DNA from 4 places in the Pseudomonas sp. GL_093 genome. Region 2 is predicted to be linked to each of the others. Evidence: predicted binding sites of a transcription regulator. Region 2 holds the regulator's gene; each other region holds the start of a gene.

Evidence for each region. The regulator FliA, encoded in region 2, starts transcription of late flagellar genes. The targets are predictions, from matches to a motif close to CTAAAGTTTNNNNNNNNNNNGCCGNTAA.
Region 1: the regulator FliA is predicted to act here: its motif matches at 1,671-1,698, upstream of AC3IUE_RS26450 (flagellar protein MotY).
Region 3: the regulator FliA is predicted to act here: its motif matches at 1,878-1,905, upstream of AC3IUE_RS15635 (methyl-accepting chemotaxis protein).
Region 4: the regulator FliA is predicted to act here: its motif matches at 2,497-2,524, upstream of AC3IUE_RS04315 (Maf family protein).

The regions. Positions count from the first base shown of each region.
Region 1 is NZ_CM174448.1:5,740,276-5,744,734, forward strand. Features, by position in the region: gene AC3IUE_RS26445 (argininosuccinate synthase) at 1-567, opposite strand, end outside; gene AC3IUE_RS26450 (flagellar protein MotY) at 697-1,605, opposite strand; gene pyrC (dihydroorotase) at 1,765-2,811, shown strand; gene rnt (ribonuclease T) at 2,808-3,485, shown strand; gene AC3IUE_RS26465 (peroxiredoxin) at 3,555-4,157, opposite strand.
Region 2 is NZ_CM174448.1:1,873,314-1,877,772, reverse strand. Features, by position in the region: gene AC3IUE_RS08455 (chemotaxis protein CheA) at 1-930, opposite strand, end outside; gene AC3IUE_RS08450 (protein phosphatase CheZ) at 968-1,756, opposite strand; gene AC3IUE_RS08445 (chemotaxis response regulator CheY) at 1,787-2,158, opposite strand; gene fliA (RNA polymerase sigma factor FliA) at 2,326-3,066, opposite strand; gene fleN (flagellar synthesis regulator FleN) at 3,063-3,893, opposite strand; gene flhF (flagellar biosynthesis GTPase FlhF) at 4,010-4,459, opposite strand, start outside.
Region 3 is NZ_CM174448.1:3,377,710-3,382,168, forward strand. Features, by position in the region: gene AC3IUE_RS15635 (methyl-accepting chemotaxis protein) at 116-1,750, opposite strand; gene AC3IUE_RS15640 (undecaprenyl-diphosphate phosphatase) at 2,043-2,873, shown strand; gene AC3IUE_RS15645 (DUF1294 domain-containing protein) at 2,870-3,298, shown strand; gene AC3IUE_RS15650 (MmcQ/YjbR family DNA-binding protein) at 3,295-3,654, opposite strand; gene AC3IUE_RS15655 (LysR substrate-binding domain-containing protein) at 3,651-4,459, opposite strand, start outside.
Region 4 is NZ_CM174448.1:987,159-991,617, reverse strand. Features, by position in the region: gene AC3IUE_RS04325 (YhdP family protein) at 1-199, opposite strand, end outside; gene rng (ribonuclease G) at 275-1,732, opposite strand; gene AC3IUE_RS04315 (Maf family protein) at 1,790-2,386, opposite strand; gene mreD (rod shape-determining protein MreD) at 2,590-3,081, opposite strand; gene mreC (rod shape-determining protein MreC) at 3,081-4,196, opposite strand; gene mreB (rod shape-determining protein MreB) at 4,340-4,459, opposite strand, start outside.

The DNA.
Region 1 (4,459 bases), 3.2 Mb from region 2:
ATAGGAGATGTGCAGCAGGTTGGCATCCATCGAGTACGGGGATTTTTTCTTGCCGTGACGCTCGATCGGGATGTTGTGCTTTTCAGCATAATCCATCAGCTTTTCACGGGAGAGCAGATCCCATTCGCGCCACGGAGCAATCACTTTCACGCCTGGCTTCAAGGCGTAGGCGCCCAGTTCGAAACGAACCTGGTCGTTGCCCTTGCCGGTGGCGCCGTGGGAAATGGCGTCAGCACCGGTTTCGTTGGCGATTTCGATCAAGCGCTTGGCGATCAACGGACGAGCGATGGAAGTACCCAGCAGGTACTCGCCTTCGTAAACGGTGTTGGCGCGGAACATCGGGAAAACGAAATCGCGCACGAATTCTTCGCGCAAGTCGTCGATGTAGATCTCTTTCACGCCCATGGCCTGTGCCTTGGCGCGTGCAGGTTCGACCTCTTCGCCCTGACCCAGGTCAGCGGTGAAGGTCACGACTTCACAGTTATAAGTATCCTGCAGCCACTTGAGGATCACCGAAGTGTCCAGGCCGCCGGAATACGCCAGAACGACCTTGTTTACGTCCGCCATGCCATCACTCCACGGGGTTCTACGGAAAGCCGTCAAGTCTACCGCTCATGCAGGATAATTTACAGAGGCGCGACAGCTTATGACGACGAAGCGACAGATTATGTCGAGTGAGCGACGATAACAGCGGGTTCAGGAGGTCGACGCGGCACTCGCCGATACAGTGGCCTGAGGGGCCGGCTTTTCGGTGGGCGCAACACGCGCGAGTTGCACATTGACCCGACGGTTCTTCGCCCGGTTGGCGGAATTGGTATTGGGCGCCAATGGATAACGCTCGCCGTGAAAGCGCACAGTGATTTGTGACTCCTGAACACCGTTGGCCTTGAAGAACTCCATGACGGCCAGGGCCCGACGCCGCGACAAATCACGATTGGTCAGGCGGTTGCCACTGTTATCGGAGTGGCCATCGAGCTCGATGTGGTTGACCGTCGGGTCGGCCTTCATGAACTCCAGCATCACCTGCAATTGAGCCTTGGCCTGCGCGTCGAGATCGATGCCTTCGCCGGGGAAGCCGATCTGCGATTGTTTAACCTGCTCGAAATTCTTCGGCAGCAGCTTCGCCACGCAACCCTGATAGTCGTTAAAGGCCTGGCTGAACTTGACTGGCAACAGACGCACTTCCGACACCCGGCCATCGCCCGAGTAATGTCGAACGACCGGACTGCGACCATCCATCAGGCCACTGAGCAAGCGGCCAGCCTGAACTTGCGAACTGTTGAACAACACATTGCCGCTGCCGATTCGCACAGAACCGAGGTTGATGTCGCCACGCCCCGGCTGCCACGGTGCAGCAGCCGCCAGCAAGGTGGCCGAACCGCCGCCGATCATCGCGTTATAGGCCTTCAGACGAAACGTCGCTTGCTCGCCAGCGCGGCGCACGAACTCACCCGAACCAAAATCGGTGATCGGCTGAGTCAGGCGGCACTCGAACTTGTCCCCTTCGACCGTCCACTCGATGCTCTCCAGACGGGTCTGGAAAGTGAGCGCCATCGCAGGAAGGCTGGCAAACACGCTGAGCAAGGCTAAATAACGCTGGCGCACGGGAGGCTCCACTGGCTTCTACAACAAAAAGACCGACACACAGATGTTTACGGCATACCTGTTGGATATCGGAAGCTTCCAGCAAAACTTGATAGCGAGTGCCTGGAAGAGTCTTTTCCGGTAGCATTCCCCTCAGTTTGACCCGCCTGGAATCCCCTCATGTCCGACCGCCTGACCCTGCTGCGTCCCGACGACTGGCATATTCATCTTCGCGATGGTGCTGTGTTGCCCAATACAGTCGCGGATGTCGCGCGCACCTTTGGTCGCGCCATCATCATGCCCAACCTGGTACCTCCGGTGCGTAACACCGCTGAAGCCGACGGCTATCGCCAGCGGATTCTCGCTGCACGCCCGGCCGGCAGCCGCTTCGAACCGTTGATGGTGCTGTACCTGACCGATCGCACACAGCCCGAAGAAATTCGCGAGGCCAAGGCCAGCGGCTTCATTCACGCCGCCAAGCTGTACCCGGCCGGCGCGACCACCAACTCGGACTCTGGTGTCACCAGCATCGACAAGATTTTCCCTGCACTTGAGGCCATGGCCGAAGTCGGGATGCCCTTGCTGATTCACGGTGAAGTCACCCGTGGCGATGTCGACGTTTTCGATCGCGAAAAATTCTTCATCGATGAGCACATGCGTCGTGTGGTCGAGCGCTTCCCGAGCCTCAAAGTGGTGTTCGAACACATCACTACTGCCGACGCCGTGCAGTTCGTCAACGAGGCTTCGGCCAATGTTGGCGCGACCATCACCGCGCATCACCTGCTGTACAACCGCAACCACATGCTCGTGGGCGGGATTCGGCCGCACTTCTATTGCCTGCCGATCCTCAAGCGCAACACCCATCAGGAAGCCCTGCTCGACGCCGCCACCAGCGGCAGCGACAAGTTCTTCCTCGGCACCGACTCGGCGCCCCATGCCCAGCACGCCAAAGAAGCCGCTTGCGGCTGTGCCGGTTGCTACACCGCTTATGCAGCGATCGAGATGTATGCCGAAGCCTTCGAACAGCGCAACGCGCTGGACAAGCTCGAAGCCTTCGCCAGCCTGAACGGCCCTCGTTTCTACGGCCTGCCGGTGAACACCGATCGCATCACCCTGGTCCGCGAAGAGTGGACCGCCCCAACCAGCCTGCCATTTGGCGAGCTGACCGTAATCCCGCTGCGCGCCGGTGAAAAACTGCGCTGGCGCCTGCTGGAGGAACACGCGTGAGTGAAGACCATTTCGACGACGAACAGGACGGTCAAGGCGGCGGAGGTGGTTCGCGCCACCCGATGGCTGAGCGCTTCCGTGGATACCTGCCAGTCGTTGTCGACGTTGAAACCGGTGGTTTCAACTCTGCCACTGACGCCTTGCTGGAAATCGCCGCAACTACCATCGGCATGGATGAAAAAGGGTTTGTGTACCCCGATCACACCTACTTCTTTCGCGTAGAGCCTTTTGAAGGCGCGAACATCGAAGCAGCCGCTCTGGAGTTTACCGGGATCAAACTCGATCACCCGCTGCGCATGGCAGTGAGTGAAGAAGCAGCGCTGACCGACATCTTCCGCGGCATCCGCAAGGCTCTGAAAGCCAACGGTTGCAAACGGGCGATTCTGGTCGGGCACAACAGCAGCTTCGATCTGGGTTTCCTCAACGCCGCTGTCGCACGCCTGGACATGAAGCGTAACCCGTTTCATCCATTCTCGAGCTTCGATACCGCGACCCTGGCTGGTCTGGCTTACGGCCAAACCGTACTGGCCAAGGCCTGTTCGGCAGCTGACATCGACTTCGACGGTCGTGAGGCCCACTCGGCTCGCTACGACACCGAGAAGACCGCCGAGCTGTTCTGCGGCATCGTCAATCGCTGGAAACAAATGGGCGGCTGGGAAGACTACAACGACTGATCGTTGGGTTTATCCCGCCCATAAAAAAACCGGCCTCAACGGCCGGTTTTTTTATGCCTCAAACGTGCCTTACAGCGCAGCAGCGTGCTCGGTCAGGTAAGCCGCGACGCCTTCGGTCGAAGCGGTCATGCCTTTGTCGCCTTTTTTCCAGTTGGCAGGGCAAACTTCACCGTGCTCTTCGTGGAATTGCAGAGCGTCGACCAGACGAACCAGCTCTTCGATGTTACGGCCCAGCGGCAGGTCGTTGATGATCTGCGAGCGGACAACGCCTTTGTCGTCGATCAGGAACGCACCACGGAAAGCTACGCCGTCAGCGGACTGAACGTCGTAAGCCTTCATGATTTCCTGCTTGATATCGGCAGCCATGGTGTAACGGACCTGGCCGATACCACCATTGTTGACCGGGGTGTTGCGCCAGGCGTTGTGGGTGAAGTGCGAGTCGATCGAAACGGCGATCACTTCAACGTTGCGTGCCTTGAAGTCAGACATGCGGTTGTCCAGAGCGATCAGCTCGGACGGGCAAACGAAGGTGAAGTCCAGTGGGTAGAAGAACACCAGGCCGTATTTGCCTTTGATGGCCGACGACAGGGTGAAGCTGTCTACGATTTCGCCATTGCCGAGTACGGCCGGTACGGTGAAGTCTGGGGCTTGTTTGCCTACGAGTACGCTCATTGGATATCTCCTGGTGTAAAAACGTGAAGTTCCGGGTTTGCGCCAGCCTGCCACCTTCAGGCGACAGCCCTGTGACACGAACCCGCTTCATAAGGACCGGCCATCATACACTGCGTTTTTGCCCTGTCCTTAACGGTTTTTTTGTCAGGGGAAATGCTGTCGACAGGTTTTCCTCGTGATCGATGCCGAGAGGAAACCGTTCGTCAGCCCTGAGCAAAGCTTTCAGAAACCACTTTGACAATCATTCTCGTTAACATTAAGATCCATCGCAATTGAGTCACAACCAGCGACGGTTTTCACTT
Region 2 (4,459 bases):
AGGAGCAGAAACCACTGCGCCAGTGCCAACCTCGGTGAACTTGCCTTTGCCGTGCAATTCGTCGAGCAGCGACTCGAACTCGTGATCGGAGATCAGATCGCCGCCAGCCGCTTTAGCGGTTGGCGCAGCCGGGGCCGGGACCGCAGCAATGGCCGATTCCAGCGCATCAACGGCAAAGTTACCCTTGCCGTGCAACTGATCGAGCAGTGCTTCGAACTCGTCGTCGGTGATATCGGAGCTGTCGCCTGCCGCTTTCGGGGCAGCCGGTGCGGCTGGCGCCGGGGCTACCGCATCGACGGCGAACTGGCCTTTACCGTGCAGTTGATCGAGCAACGACTCGAACTCGGCATCGGTGATTTCGTCGCTGGCCGCCGCATTGCTGCTCGGCGCTGGCACAGCTGCCGGGGCTTCTGCCTGAGCCTTGACGGCGTTCAGCGAGTCCAGCAGTTGTTCGAATTCGTTATCGGTGATGTCACCCGATTCGCTCTCGGCGGCAGGTTCTTCCACCACCTCGGCGACCGGTGCCGTTTCATCGGCGGTTTGCGGCTCGGCCAGACGGGCCAGTGCCGCAAGCAATTCTGGCGTGGCAGCCGTGATCGGGCTGCGTTCGCGGACTTCGGTAAACATGCCGTTCACCGCATCCAGCGCTTCGAGAACCACGTCCATCAGTTCCGAGTCGACGCGGCGTTCACCCTTGCGCAGGATGTCGAACACGTTCTCGGCGATGTGACAGCACTCCACCAGCTCGTTGAGCTGGAGGAAGCCGGCGCCTCCTTTTACAGTGTGAAAACCGCGAAAAATTGCATTGAGCAAGTCCGCATCGTCTGGTCGGCTTTCAAGCTCGACCAGCTGTTCGGACAGTTGCTCTAGAATCTCGCCGGCCTCAACCAGGAAATCCTGAAGGATCTCTTCATCGGCGCCGAAGCTCATTAAGGGGGTGCTCCTAAAGGTCTAAAAACCTAAAAACCTAAAATCCAAGACTGGATAGCAAATCGTCCACATCGTCCTGACCGGACACAACGTCTTCTCTTTTATCGGCATGAATCTGCGGACCTTCACCCTGAGAGAGATGTTTTTGCGGATCTTTTTCTGCAAGCATCGCTTCACGGTCATGTTCGATGCCCGCAAAGCGGTCCACCTGACTGGCCATAAGCACGAGCTTGAGCAGGTTGCTTTCAACTTCGGTGACCAATTGGGTCACGCGCTTGATCACCTGACCGGTGAGGTCCTGGTAATCCTGAGCGAGCAGAATGTCGTTGAGGTTGCTCGACACAACGCGATTGTCTTCGCTGCTGCGTGTCAGGAAACCGTCGACTCGCCGGGCCAGCTCGCGGAACTCTTCAGCCCCGACTTCGCGACGCATGAACCGTCCCCAGTCGGTGCTCAAGGCCTGGGCTTCGTTGCTCAGGCCGTTGACCAGCGGCGTGGCGTTTTCCACCAGGTCCATGGTGCGGTTGGCAGCCGCCTCGGTCAGCTTGACCACATAACCCAGACGCTCGGTGGCATCCGTGATCTGCGAGACTTCCTCGGCTTGCGGCATGTGCGGGTCAATCTGGAAATTGACGATCGCGCTATGCAGCTCGCGAGTGAGCTTGCCCACTTCCTGATACAGGCCACGGTCACGGGTCTGATTGAGCTCATGGATCAGTTGCACAGCGTCGCCGAACCTGCCTTTTTCAAGGCTTTCGACCAGTTCGACCGCGTGTTTTTTCAGAGTCGATTCGAAATCGCCCTGTGAAGACTCGTTATGCTCCATAGCTCCCCCGTGGCGCAGTGGCTTCGCACATCAACCGATGCGTTCGAAAATCTTCTCGATTTTTTCTTTTAACGCCTGGGCCGTGAAGGGCTTGACCACATAGCCGTTAACACCGGCCTGGGCTGCCTCGATGATCTGCTCGCGCTTGGCTTCAGCGGTCACCATCAGCACCGGCAGGTGCTTGAGCTTTTCATCGGCACGCACGTGGCGCAGCAGGTCGATACCGGTCATGCCAGGCATGTTCCAGTCTGTTACCAGAAAGTCGATGCTGCCGCTGTTGAGAACCGGAATGGCAGTAGTGCCATCGTCGGCCTCGACTGTGTTGGTGAACCCAAGGTCACGCAACAGGTTTTTAATGATCCGCCGCATCGTTGAGAAGTCATCAACGATGAGGATTTTCATGTTCTTGTCCAATTCGACCTCCAAGCAGTCTTAAACGCGCCCAGCACCTGGACGCGCCATTTCAATCAATCCGGCAAAGCACTCAATGACTGTCTGGAGCACAACAGATCGGGACCGGTAAGGTTCAACACCCCACCCGCCGCGTTCGCAGTGTCCCCACACTGCCTTCAGCGCGCTCGCCACTCCCCCAAACGCCCCCGCAAACGGGCCGCGCACTGGCTGTGTAACTGGCTGACCCGAGATTCGCTGACCCCCAGGACCTCACCGATTTCCTTGAGATTCAACTCTTCGTCGTAGTACAGCGCCAACACCAGTCGCTCACGCTCCGGCAAATTGGCAATCGCGTCCGCCAGCGCCGCCTGGAAGCGTTCATCTTCCAGATCGCGTGACGGCTCGAGATGAGCACTGGCGCCATCCTCGTGCAGCCCTTCGTGTTCGCCGTCCTGCAACAGATCGTCGAAACTGAATAACCGGCTGCCCAGGGTGTCGTTCAAAATCCCGTAATAATCGTCGAGACTCAATTGGAGTTCGGCCGCAACCTCGTGATCTTTAGCGTCACGGCCGGTTTTAGCTTCAATAGAGCGAATTGCGTCGCTGACCATCCGGGTATTGCGGTGGACCGAACGTGGCGCCCAGTCCCCCTTGCGTACTTCATCGAGCATCGCGCCACGGATTCGAATGCCCGCGTACGTCTCGAAACTCGCGCCTTTGCTGGCGTCGTATTTGGTCGACACTTCAAGCAGGCCAATCATTCCGGCCTGGATCAGATCTTCCACCTGGACACTGGCCGGCAGACGCGCCAGCAAGTGGTAGGCAATGCGTTTAACCAGTGGCGCGTAACGCTCGATCAGCTCGTACTGCGCGTCACGTGCCGACTTCTTGTAGAGGTTGTAGCCACTGGCTGTCATAGCACAGGTCCTGCGGTTTGTTGCACGAGGCGCTCGACGAAAAACTCCAGGTGCCCACGCGGGTTGGCAGGCAGCGGCCAAGTATCGACCTTCTGTGCAATGGCCTTGAACGCCAGTGAGCACTTGGACCGCGGAAAGGCTTCGTAGACGGCGCGCTGCTTCTGCACGGCCTTGCGCACACTTTCGTCGTAAGGCACCGCGCCGACGTATTGTAAGGCGACGTCAAGGAAGCGATCCGTGACCTTGGTCAACTTGGCGAACAGGTTGCGACCTTCCTGCGGGCTCTGGGCCATGTTGGCCAGGACGCGGAAGCGGTTCATGCCGTAATCGCGGTTCAGCAGTTTGATCAGTGCGTAGGCATCTGTGATCGAGGTCGGTTCGTCGCAGACCACCAGCAAGACTTCTTGCGCTGCGCGAACGAAACTGACGACCGAGTCACCAATGCCCGCAGCGGTGTCGATCACCAGCACGTCGAGGTTGTCGCCGATATCGCTGAACGCCTGGATCAGGCCGGCGTGTTGCGCCGGGCTTAAATGAACCATGCTCTGTGTGCCGGACGCGGCCGGGACGATGCGAATGCCGCCAGGGCCCTGCAACAGTACGTCGCGCAGCTCACAGCGGCCTTCGATCACGTCGGCCAAAGTACGTTTGGGTGTCAGTCCCAGCAGGACGTCGACGTTCGCCAGCCCCAGATCAGCGTCCAGCAGCATGACGCGCCGGCCGAGCTCAGCTAGAGCCAGGGACAAGTTCACTGACACGTTAGTCTTCCCGACGCCACCTTTGCCGCCGGTCACCGCGATCACCTGTACGGGATGCATGCTGCCCATGAATTTTCTTTACCTTGTCTTACTTAGACGGAGGCCACATTACTGGCTGCGCGTTCACTAACTGAACAATGCATGGCAGACCATCGATGTAGGTACAAAAACTGTTCATTAATACCTCAGCCGACCTGCTTGGTCGGGCTGTGGTAAATATCAGCGAACATGTCAGCCATGGCTTCTTCGCTGGGTTCTTCTTGCATTTGCACGCTGACGGCGCGACTGACCAACTGATGACGACGCGGTAGATGCAAATCATCCGGAATCCGCGGGCCATCGGTCAGGTAGGCCACCGGCAATTCATGACTGATGGCCAGGCTCAACACCTCGCCCAGACTTGCCGTTTCATCCAGTTTAGTCAGGATGCAGCCAGCGAGCCCACAACGCTTGTAACTGTGATAAGCGGCCGTTAGAACCTGCTTCTGGCTGGTGGTTGCCAAAACCAGATAATTTTTCGATTTGATGCCACGACCGGCCAGGCTTTCGAGCTGCATGCGCAGTGCCGGATCGCTGGCCTGAAGGCCTGCGGTATCGATCAGCACCACGCGTTTGCGCAGCAACGGCTCCAGCGC
Region 3 (4,459 bases), 1.5 Mb from region 2:
CAGTCGTGAAATCAGACACCGCGGTGTGTCAGAAAAAACTTGCAGGCAGGATTGACGACGGCTCCGCAGCCGAACGCAGCCTCGCAGCCTCGGCAGCTGCTACAGGCGCATGTCGTTACACCCGGAACTGCTTGAGCAGCCCGTTCAATTGCTCACTCAATTCCTTCAGGTGAACGCTGGCCACGCTCGACTGTTCGGCCGCCAGCGCCGTGCTGTGGGACAAACCGGCCGCCTGGGTGACGTTCTGGTTGATGTCCTCGACCACATGCGCCTGTTGCAAGGTTGCGCTAGCGATGGAGGCGTTCAACCCGTTGAGGTTGCGCAGCGCCTGGGCGATGGCATTCAGGCTTGCACCGGCCAGGCCGGCCTGCTCGATGGTCAACTGCGATGCACGGCTGCTGTCGCCGATCACTTTGACCGCCGCTTCGGAGTGGCTTTGCAGGCGTTCGATCATCGACTGGATCTCGGCCGTGGACTTCTGGGTACGCTGGGCCAGCAGTCGCACTTCATCGGCCACCACCGCAAAACCGCGACCTTGCTCGCCGGCCCGGGCGGCTTCGATGGCCGCGTTGAGGGCCAGCAGGTTGGTTTGCTCGGCGATGGAGCGGATCACCTCGAGGACGCTGCCGATCTGCGTGCTTTCGGCGGCCAGGGTACGAATCACTTCCACCGCCTGATCGATGGTCGACGACAGCTTGTCGATCTGTTGCAGGCTGCCATCGATGTTGACCTGACCTTGCTGCGCCTGAGACTCGGCATCGCGCATTTCGCTGGCGGCGTGCTCGGCGTTTTTCGCGACGTCGTGCACGCCATATGTCACTTCATTGATGGCTGTGGCCACCAGTTCCATTTGCTGGGACTGTTGCTGACTGCGTTGCTGGGCCTGGGCTGCGTCGTTGCCCAGTTCGCTGGAAGACTGGCCCAGGGCACTGGCGGACACTTGCAGTTCCCTGATCACCAGTCGCAGCTTGGCGGTGAAGGCGTTGAAGTGGCGTGCCAGTTGCGTGACTTCATCCTGGCCATGGGTGTCGAGGCTGTGGGTCAGGTCGCTCTCGCCGCTGGCGATGTTGGCCATGGCGTTCACGGTTTCCTGCAGTGGACGCACGATGCTGCGGGCAATCAGGATGACCAGCAGCGCCATGATCAGGGCAATCACCAGCCCCACGAGCGAGGCCTTCCAGACCTGGCCATAGAACTCGGCCTGCATGTCATCGATATACACGCCCGAACCGATCACCCAACCCCAGGGCTCGAAGAGTTTGATGTAGGAGGTTTTTTCTACCGGCGCGCTGGCGCCCGGTTTTGGCCAGCGATAGTCAACGGTGCCGGCACCCTTGGACTTGGCAACGGCGACCATTTCGTTAAACAGGGCAAAACCGTCCGGGTCGCGGATCGCCGAGAGGTTCTGGCCATCGAGTTTCGGGTTGGCCGGGTGCATGATCATCACCGGCGTCAGGTCATTGATCCAGAAGTAGTCATTCTGGTCATAGCGCAGACCGCGAACGGCGCTCAGTGCCTGCTTCTGCGCGGCGTCGCGGGTGAGGGTGCCGGCGGTTTCGAGGTCGTGGTAATAGGTCAGAATGCCACTGGCGGTTTGCACCACATGCTGGGTTTTCTGGGCCTTGGCGTGGTACAGGTCATCGTGAATCTGCTTGAGCATCAAGACGCCCAACGTCATTAGCATCAGGACGGCTACGATCAAGATGAGCCACAAACGTCGGCTGATCGACATACTGCGCAAGCTGTTCATAACGCTGTCACTCCGGTTTCTTTTTCTTGTAATAAATGATCGCCAGCATCCAACCACACTTTGCCAATCGGTCATATCCGACCCAAGTCCAATAACGCGGCAGCGCTAATCAGACTTGTCTGATAGGATTTCGGCCCCGCACGGAAAAACCTGAATCCAAGTTGATTTTTCACGGAATTTTTATGGTTCCGTCTGGATCCTGTGCGCGCGGGACTTCAGCTACGCTGATCGCAGTGAACGCTCTGACAAATATTAACGGGGCATGCTTTTGCGCATTGCCTTTGGGGGATTGATGGATCTTTGGACGGCCTTTCAGGCATTGATTTTGGGCGTTGTGGAAGGGCTGACGGAGTTTTTGCCGATTTCCAGCACCGGACACCAAATCATTGTGGCGGACTTGCTCAACTTCGGTGGCGAGCGAGCCATCGCTTTCAACATTATTATTCAGCTGGGGGCGATTCTGGCGGTGGTGTGGGAGTTCCGCCGCAAGATCATCGATGTGGTGACCGGTTTGCCAACGCAGCCCGGCGCTCGCCGCTTTACCGCAAACCTGCTGATTGCCTTCATGCCGGCCGTGGTACTGGGGGTGATTTTTTCCGATTTGATCCACAAATACCTGTTCAATCCGATCACCGTCGCGACGGCGTTGGTTGTGGGCGGGATCATCATGTTGTGGGCCGAAAAGCGTCAGCATGAAGTGCATGCCGACACCGTTGATGAGATCACGTGGAAAGATGCCCTGAAAGTCGGCTTCGCCCAGTGCCTGGCAATGATTCCCGGTACTTCGCGTTCCGGCTCGACGATCATTGGTGGCTTGTTGTTCGGGCTGTCGCGCAAGACCGCTACCGAGTTTTCGTTCTTTCTGGCGATGCCGACCATGGTCGCTGCGGCCGTTTACTCGGGCTACAAATACCGCCACCTGTTCGTCCCGTCGGATTTTCCGGTGTTCGCGATCGGCTTCGTCACCGCGTTCATCTTTGCAATGATTGCCGTCAAGGGCTTGCTCAAGTTCATCGCCAGCCACAGCTACGCAGCGTTTGCCTGGTATCGCATCGCATTCGGCCTGGTCATCCTGGCCACCTGGCAGTTTGGCTGGGTTGACTGGGCCGCGGTCAAGCCATGAATGATGGCAGCGCGCGCAACAACCCTGGACGCAAGCCCGCTGGAGAAGTCCGCAATCTTCAGCTGAAACTGTTGGTGTTTGCGGTGCTGTGCGCGCTGCCGCTATACGGCTCGATGTCGTTGTGGTTGCGTGGGGTTTCCGTGATTCCGTTGGCTGCGTACGGGGTCGTCAGCCTGCTGGCGTTCTTGCTGTACTGGAGCGACAAGCGCAAGGCGCGCGCCGACCATTGGCGCACACCGGAGAACGTGTTGCATGCGGTGGAACTCGCCGGCGGCTGGCCGGGCGCCTTGCTGGCGCAGCAGCTGTTCCGTCACAAGACGCGCAAGCTCTCGTTTCAGTTGGTGTTCTGGATCATCGTGCTGATGCATCAGGTGTTCTGGATCGACCAGCTGTTTCTCGGGGCCCATCTGTTCGCGCTGTTTTAAAGCAGCAGTCCAACCTGGGTGCGCTTGGGCAACTTGCTCACCACCAATTGATGGGAACGCTGCAACAAGCCTTGCAGCTCTTCAGGGCCCAACGGGTAGGGCGTTTCCATGATGATCCACTGAGCCCGCGCCAGATACGGCGCCGGGCGGATTCCCGGGCGGTCGCAATGACCGAGAAACAAATCCTTGTCGACCTTGAAGGCCAGGGATTCGCCCCGCAGATTCTGCAAGGCAAACATCTTGTTCCCCGCAATCGAAAACACCCGCACGCCACCCCACTTGTAGTCTTCCCGCGCACCCGGCAGCGCGAGACAGAATTGCGCGACATCCTCTTCGCTCATACGTCCAGCCTTCATATCAATCGGTCCCCACAGGCATTGAATGATTCGATCAAATGGTCGAGCCAGGCGCGTACGGCCGGCATCACCCCGCGTCGATGAGGGTAGACCGCTTGCAGCCAGCCGCCAGGTAACGACCAGTCGGGCAGCAACTGCACCAGCGAGCCGTTTTCCAGTTCCTGCTCGCAATACATCATCGGCAGCATGGTAAAACCCTGGCCCGCGAGCGTGCAGGCCTTGCGCACGATAAAGTCATCGATGCCCAATCGCGCTTCGAGGGTGAGATCGCAGCTTTTGCCCTGTTGGTCGAGCAGGCGGATATGCACCAGGCGGTCGGCTTCCAGGGCGCCGAGCACGGGCAGGGTTTTCAAGTCTTCGGGGTGGTTGATTTCACGTCCGTGCAAAAAACCGGGGCTGGCGACCATCGCCATCTGCGCCTGGCGCAAACGTCGGGTGACCAGCAGCGGATCCTCATCCCCCAACTCACGCACCCGCAGCGCCACATCGACGCCCTCGGTCACCAGGTCGACGCGGCGGTTGAGCAGCATGACCTCCAGTTGAACCTGAGGATATTTCTCAAGGAAATCGCTGATCACTGTCGGCAGAATTTCGTGGGCCAACCCGACGGGGCAGGACACCCGCAAACGCCCGCGAGGTTCGCTGGACATGCTGGCGACGGCTTCATCCGCCATTTCAGCTTCCAGCAGCATCGCCTGACAGTGCCGCAGGTAACGTTCACCCACGGCGGTCAGCTTCAGTTGTCGGGTGGTGCGTTGCAGCAGGCGCGCGCCGAGGCGCTCTTCCAGCTCGGCGATGCGCCGCG
Region 4 (4,459 bases), 890 kb from region 2:
TACCTTCCAGTTCGCCGATATTCAGCGGCATACCCAAGGCAGCGCTGGCTTTGGCTTCGACTTCGGCACGGTACTCGGCCACCAGCGGGGCCAGCTCTCGGCCGAGGCTGACGTATAACGCCAACAACACCATCACCAACGCACACAGCCCCAGACCCCAGCGGGTCAGTGCGGCCAAAATGCGTGTCAGACGTTCCATGTCAGTTGGCTCCCATGGCAAAAACACTGCAAAAAGCTGAGGCCAGCCGTTCTAACAGGGTTGAAATACAGCGATTCAGAGCAGCACCACGTCGTATTGTTCCTGGGAATACATGGTTTCCACCTGAAACCGGATGGTGCGTCCGATAAAACCTTCGAGCTCGGCGACATTGCCCGATTCTTCATCGAGCAAACGGTCGACCACTTTCTGGTTTGCCAATACACGATAGCCTTCCGCCTGATAGGCGCGAGCCTCTCGGAGGATTTCGCGGAAAATCTCGTAGCAAACGGTTTCAGGCGTCTTGAGCTTGCCGCGGCCCTGACAGCTGCTGCACGGTTCGCACAGCACTTGTTCGAGACTTTCGCGGGTGCGCTTGCGAGTCATCTGCACCAGGCCCAACTCGGTGATGCCGATGATGTTGGTCTTGGCGTGATCGCGTTCCAGTTGTTTCTCGAGCGTGCGCAGCACCTGACGTTGGTGCTCTTCATCTTCCATGTCGATGAAGTCGATGATGATGATCCCGCCCAGGTTGCGCAGGCGCAGCTGACGAGCGATGGCGGTCGCGGCTTCGAGGTTGGTCTTGAAGATGGTTTCTTCGAGGTTGCGATGACCGACGAACGCCCCGGTGTTGACGTCGATGGTGCTCATGGCTTCCGCCGGATCGACCACCAGGTAACCGCCGGATTTCAGCGGGACTTTGCGCTCCAGCGCTTTCTGGATTTCGTCTTCAACGCCGTACAGGTCGAAGATCGGCCGTTCGCCAGGGTAATGCTCAAGACGATCGGCAATTTCCGGCATCAGCTCGGCAACGAACTGCGTGGTTTTCTGGAAGGTTTCCCGGGAGTCGATGCGGATCTTCTCGATCTTCGGGCTCACCAGGTCACGCAAGGTGCGCAGCGCCAGGCCTAGGTCTTCGTAGATCACACTCGGCGCGCTGATGGTTTTGATCTGCTCGTTGATCTGATCCCAGAGGCGACGCAGGTAGCGAATGTCCATGAGGATTTCATCGGCACCGGCACCTTCGGCAGCGGTACGCAAGATGAAGCCACCGGCCTCTTGAATGCCTTCTTTGGCCACGCAATCGGTGACCACTTGCTTGAGACGTTCACGCTCGGCTTCGTCTTCGATCTTCAACGAAATGCCAACGTGCGCGGTGCGCGGCATGTACACCAGATAACGCGATGGAATCGACAACTGAGTCGTCAGGCGTGCGCCTTTTGAGCCGATCGGGTCCTTGGTGACTTGCACCACCAGGCTCTGACCCTCGTGAACCAGGGCGCTGATGCTCTCGACCGCCGGACCTTCGCGCAGGGAGATTTCCGAGGCATGAATGAACGCGGCGCGGTCCAGACCAATGTCGACGAATGCCGCCTGCATGCCGGGCAATACCCGCACGACCTTGCCTTTATAGATATTGCCGACGATCCCGCGCTTTTGCGTGCGCTCGACGTGGACCTCTTGCAGAACACCGTTTTCAACCACCGCCACGCGCGATTCCATCGGCGTGATGTTGATCAGGATCTCTTCACTCATGGCAGGGTCTCGTTCAGGCATGTTCACGATAATGGCCGCATCTTGTCAGTACGACGCTCAACGCGCGTTAAGGGTTTGCCAACAGGGTATGCCGAAATGGCCAAGCAGCTCAGCGGTTTCGCACAGCGGTAACCCGACCACCGCCGAGTAACTGCCATTTATCCCGGCGACAAACACCGCGCCGAGCCCTTGAATGCCGTAGCCGCCGGCCTTGTCCTGCGGCTCGCCGCTGGCCCAGTAGGCCACCGCCTCATCGCGATTGATGTTGCGAAAACGCACCAGACTGCGCACCACCCGAGACTCGCAACGCTCGCCCTCTCGCACCGCAATCGCCGTCAGGACTTCATGTTCACACCCGGACAACATCATAAGCATGGCGCACGCCTCGGCTTCATCAACCGGCTTGCCGAGAATTTTTCCGTCCAGCACCACGGCGGTGTCGGCGCCCAGCACGCAAAAATCTGCGTCAGACACGACAGTCCCACGCCCGGCCTCGGCTTTGCCGCGCGCCAGGCGCTCGACATAGGCCGACGGGGATTCATTTTCTAAAGGGGTTTCATCGATGTCCGCGCTGATGGCGGAGAACGGCACGCCGATCTGCGTGAGCAGTTCACGCCGACGCGGCGAGCCTGAGGCGAGGTACAGCTGTTTCATCAAGACATCTCCCTTGTTTAGTGCCCCGTCTCACAAATACTGTTCCTTTTTGGCGGCGTCTGTTGTTGCCATACTGCGTTGCCGCTCCTCGCCATAGCCAGCTATGACTTGTCGCGGCGCCTTGCCTGGCAACAACAGCCACTCGCCAAAAAAGAAACATATTTGCGAGACAGGGCACCGGTGCGGGCAAATGCCTGACCGAATTAATTGATTTTGTAGCGTCGACGCAAACCGCGCAAACCGTAGCTGATCCATGGCCAGAGCAATGCACTGACCAGTGCCGGCAAGACCAGCGCCAGCGTCGGCTGACGATTGCCGGTCAGGGCGCTGAGCCATAGTTGAACAAGCTGCGCGAGGCCGAAGATCACCAGGATCACCAGGCTCTGTTGCCACATCGGGAACATGCGCAGGCGTTGTTGCAGCGCCAGCACCAGGTACGTGATCAACGTCAGGATCAACGCGTTCTGGCCCAGCAGCGTGCCATAAAGCACGTCTTCGGCCAGGCCCAGGCACCACGCGGTGACCATCCCGACTTTCTGCGGCATGGCCAACGCCCAGAATGCCAGCAGCAAGGCCAGCCACAGCGGACGGAGGATTTCCATGAATTGCGGCAGCGGCGAAACGCTGAGCAGCATGCCGATGGCGAATGTCAGCCAGACAATCCAGCCGTTTCGGGAGGCAGTAGCACCCACCATTATTCTCGTCCCCCAGTGGTAGCCGGCGCAGAGACAGGCGGTTTGGCAGCAGGCTTCACGGCAGCGGGCGGCTTGCTGGCGGCAGGTTTCGCAGCAGCAGGATGAGTTGCCGCAGGTTTGGGCGGGGTTGTGGCAGCAGGGGCAGCCGTCGGCGCTACCGGCGTCACGGGCGCAGCAACAGCAGCCGGGACGATGGCAGGTTTCGGCACGGTCGCTGGAATGATCGGTCCACCACCGTGCTGGTCCAAGGCTTCTTGAGCCTGGGCAGCTTCGTTGGCGCGCTCTTCGGCTGTACGACCGTCGGTGAACACCAGCAGCAGGTACCGGCTACGGTTCAAGGCGGCGGTCGGCACGGCGCGCACAATAGCGAACGGCTGACCGGAATCGTGAATCACTTCCCTGACCGTCGCCACCGGGTAACCCGCCGGGAACCGCTGCCCCAGACCGGAGCTGACCAGCAGATCGCCTTCTTTAATGTCGGCGGTATCAGCCACGTGACGCAGCTCCAGGCGTTCCGGGTTGCCGGTGCCGCTGGCAATCGCCCGCAGACCGTTGCGGTTCACCTGCACCGGAATACTGTGAGTGGTGTCGGTCAGCAACAGCACACGAGAGGTGTACGGCATCAACTCGACCACCTGGCCCATCAGGCCGCGGGCATCGAGCACCGGCTGACCGAGGACCACACCGTCGCGCTCACCTTTATTGATGATGATGCGGTGGGTAAAGGGGTTAGGGTCCATGCCGATCAGCTCGGCCACTTCGACCTTCTCGTTGACCAGCGCGGAGGAGTTGAGCAACTCGCGCAGCCGAACGTTCTGCTCGGTGAGGGCGGCAAGCTTTTGCATGCGGCCCTGCAACAGCAGGTTTTCGGTTTTGAGTTTTTCGTTTTCGGCGACGAGCTCGGTACGGCTGCCAAATTGGCTGGCCACACCCTGCCATAGCCGCTGCGGCAGGTCGGTGATCCAGTAAGACTGCATCAGTACCAGCGACATTTGGCTACGCACTGGCTTGAGCAGTGTGAAGCGGGCATCGACCACCATCAGCGCGACCGATAGCACGACCAGCACCAACAAGCGCACGCCCAGTGAAGGCCCTTTGGTGAAAAGCGGTTTAATAAGCCGCTCCTCCCAGGCAAATGTTCTCTTTATTCATACGGCATCAAACCGGCCTGGATGCAGACTGACAGAAGATAAACGCCAACAGGCAGCACTGCAAAGTGCTGCCTGCGCGCTCAACAGCATAGATGCGTCGGGCGAGATCACTCGCTCGACAGCAGGTCCATGGTGTGTTTATCCATCATTTCCAATGCACGGCCACCGCCGCGAGCAACGCAGGTCAGCGGGTCTTCGGCAACGATTACCGGCAGACCGGTTTCCTG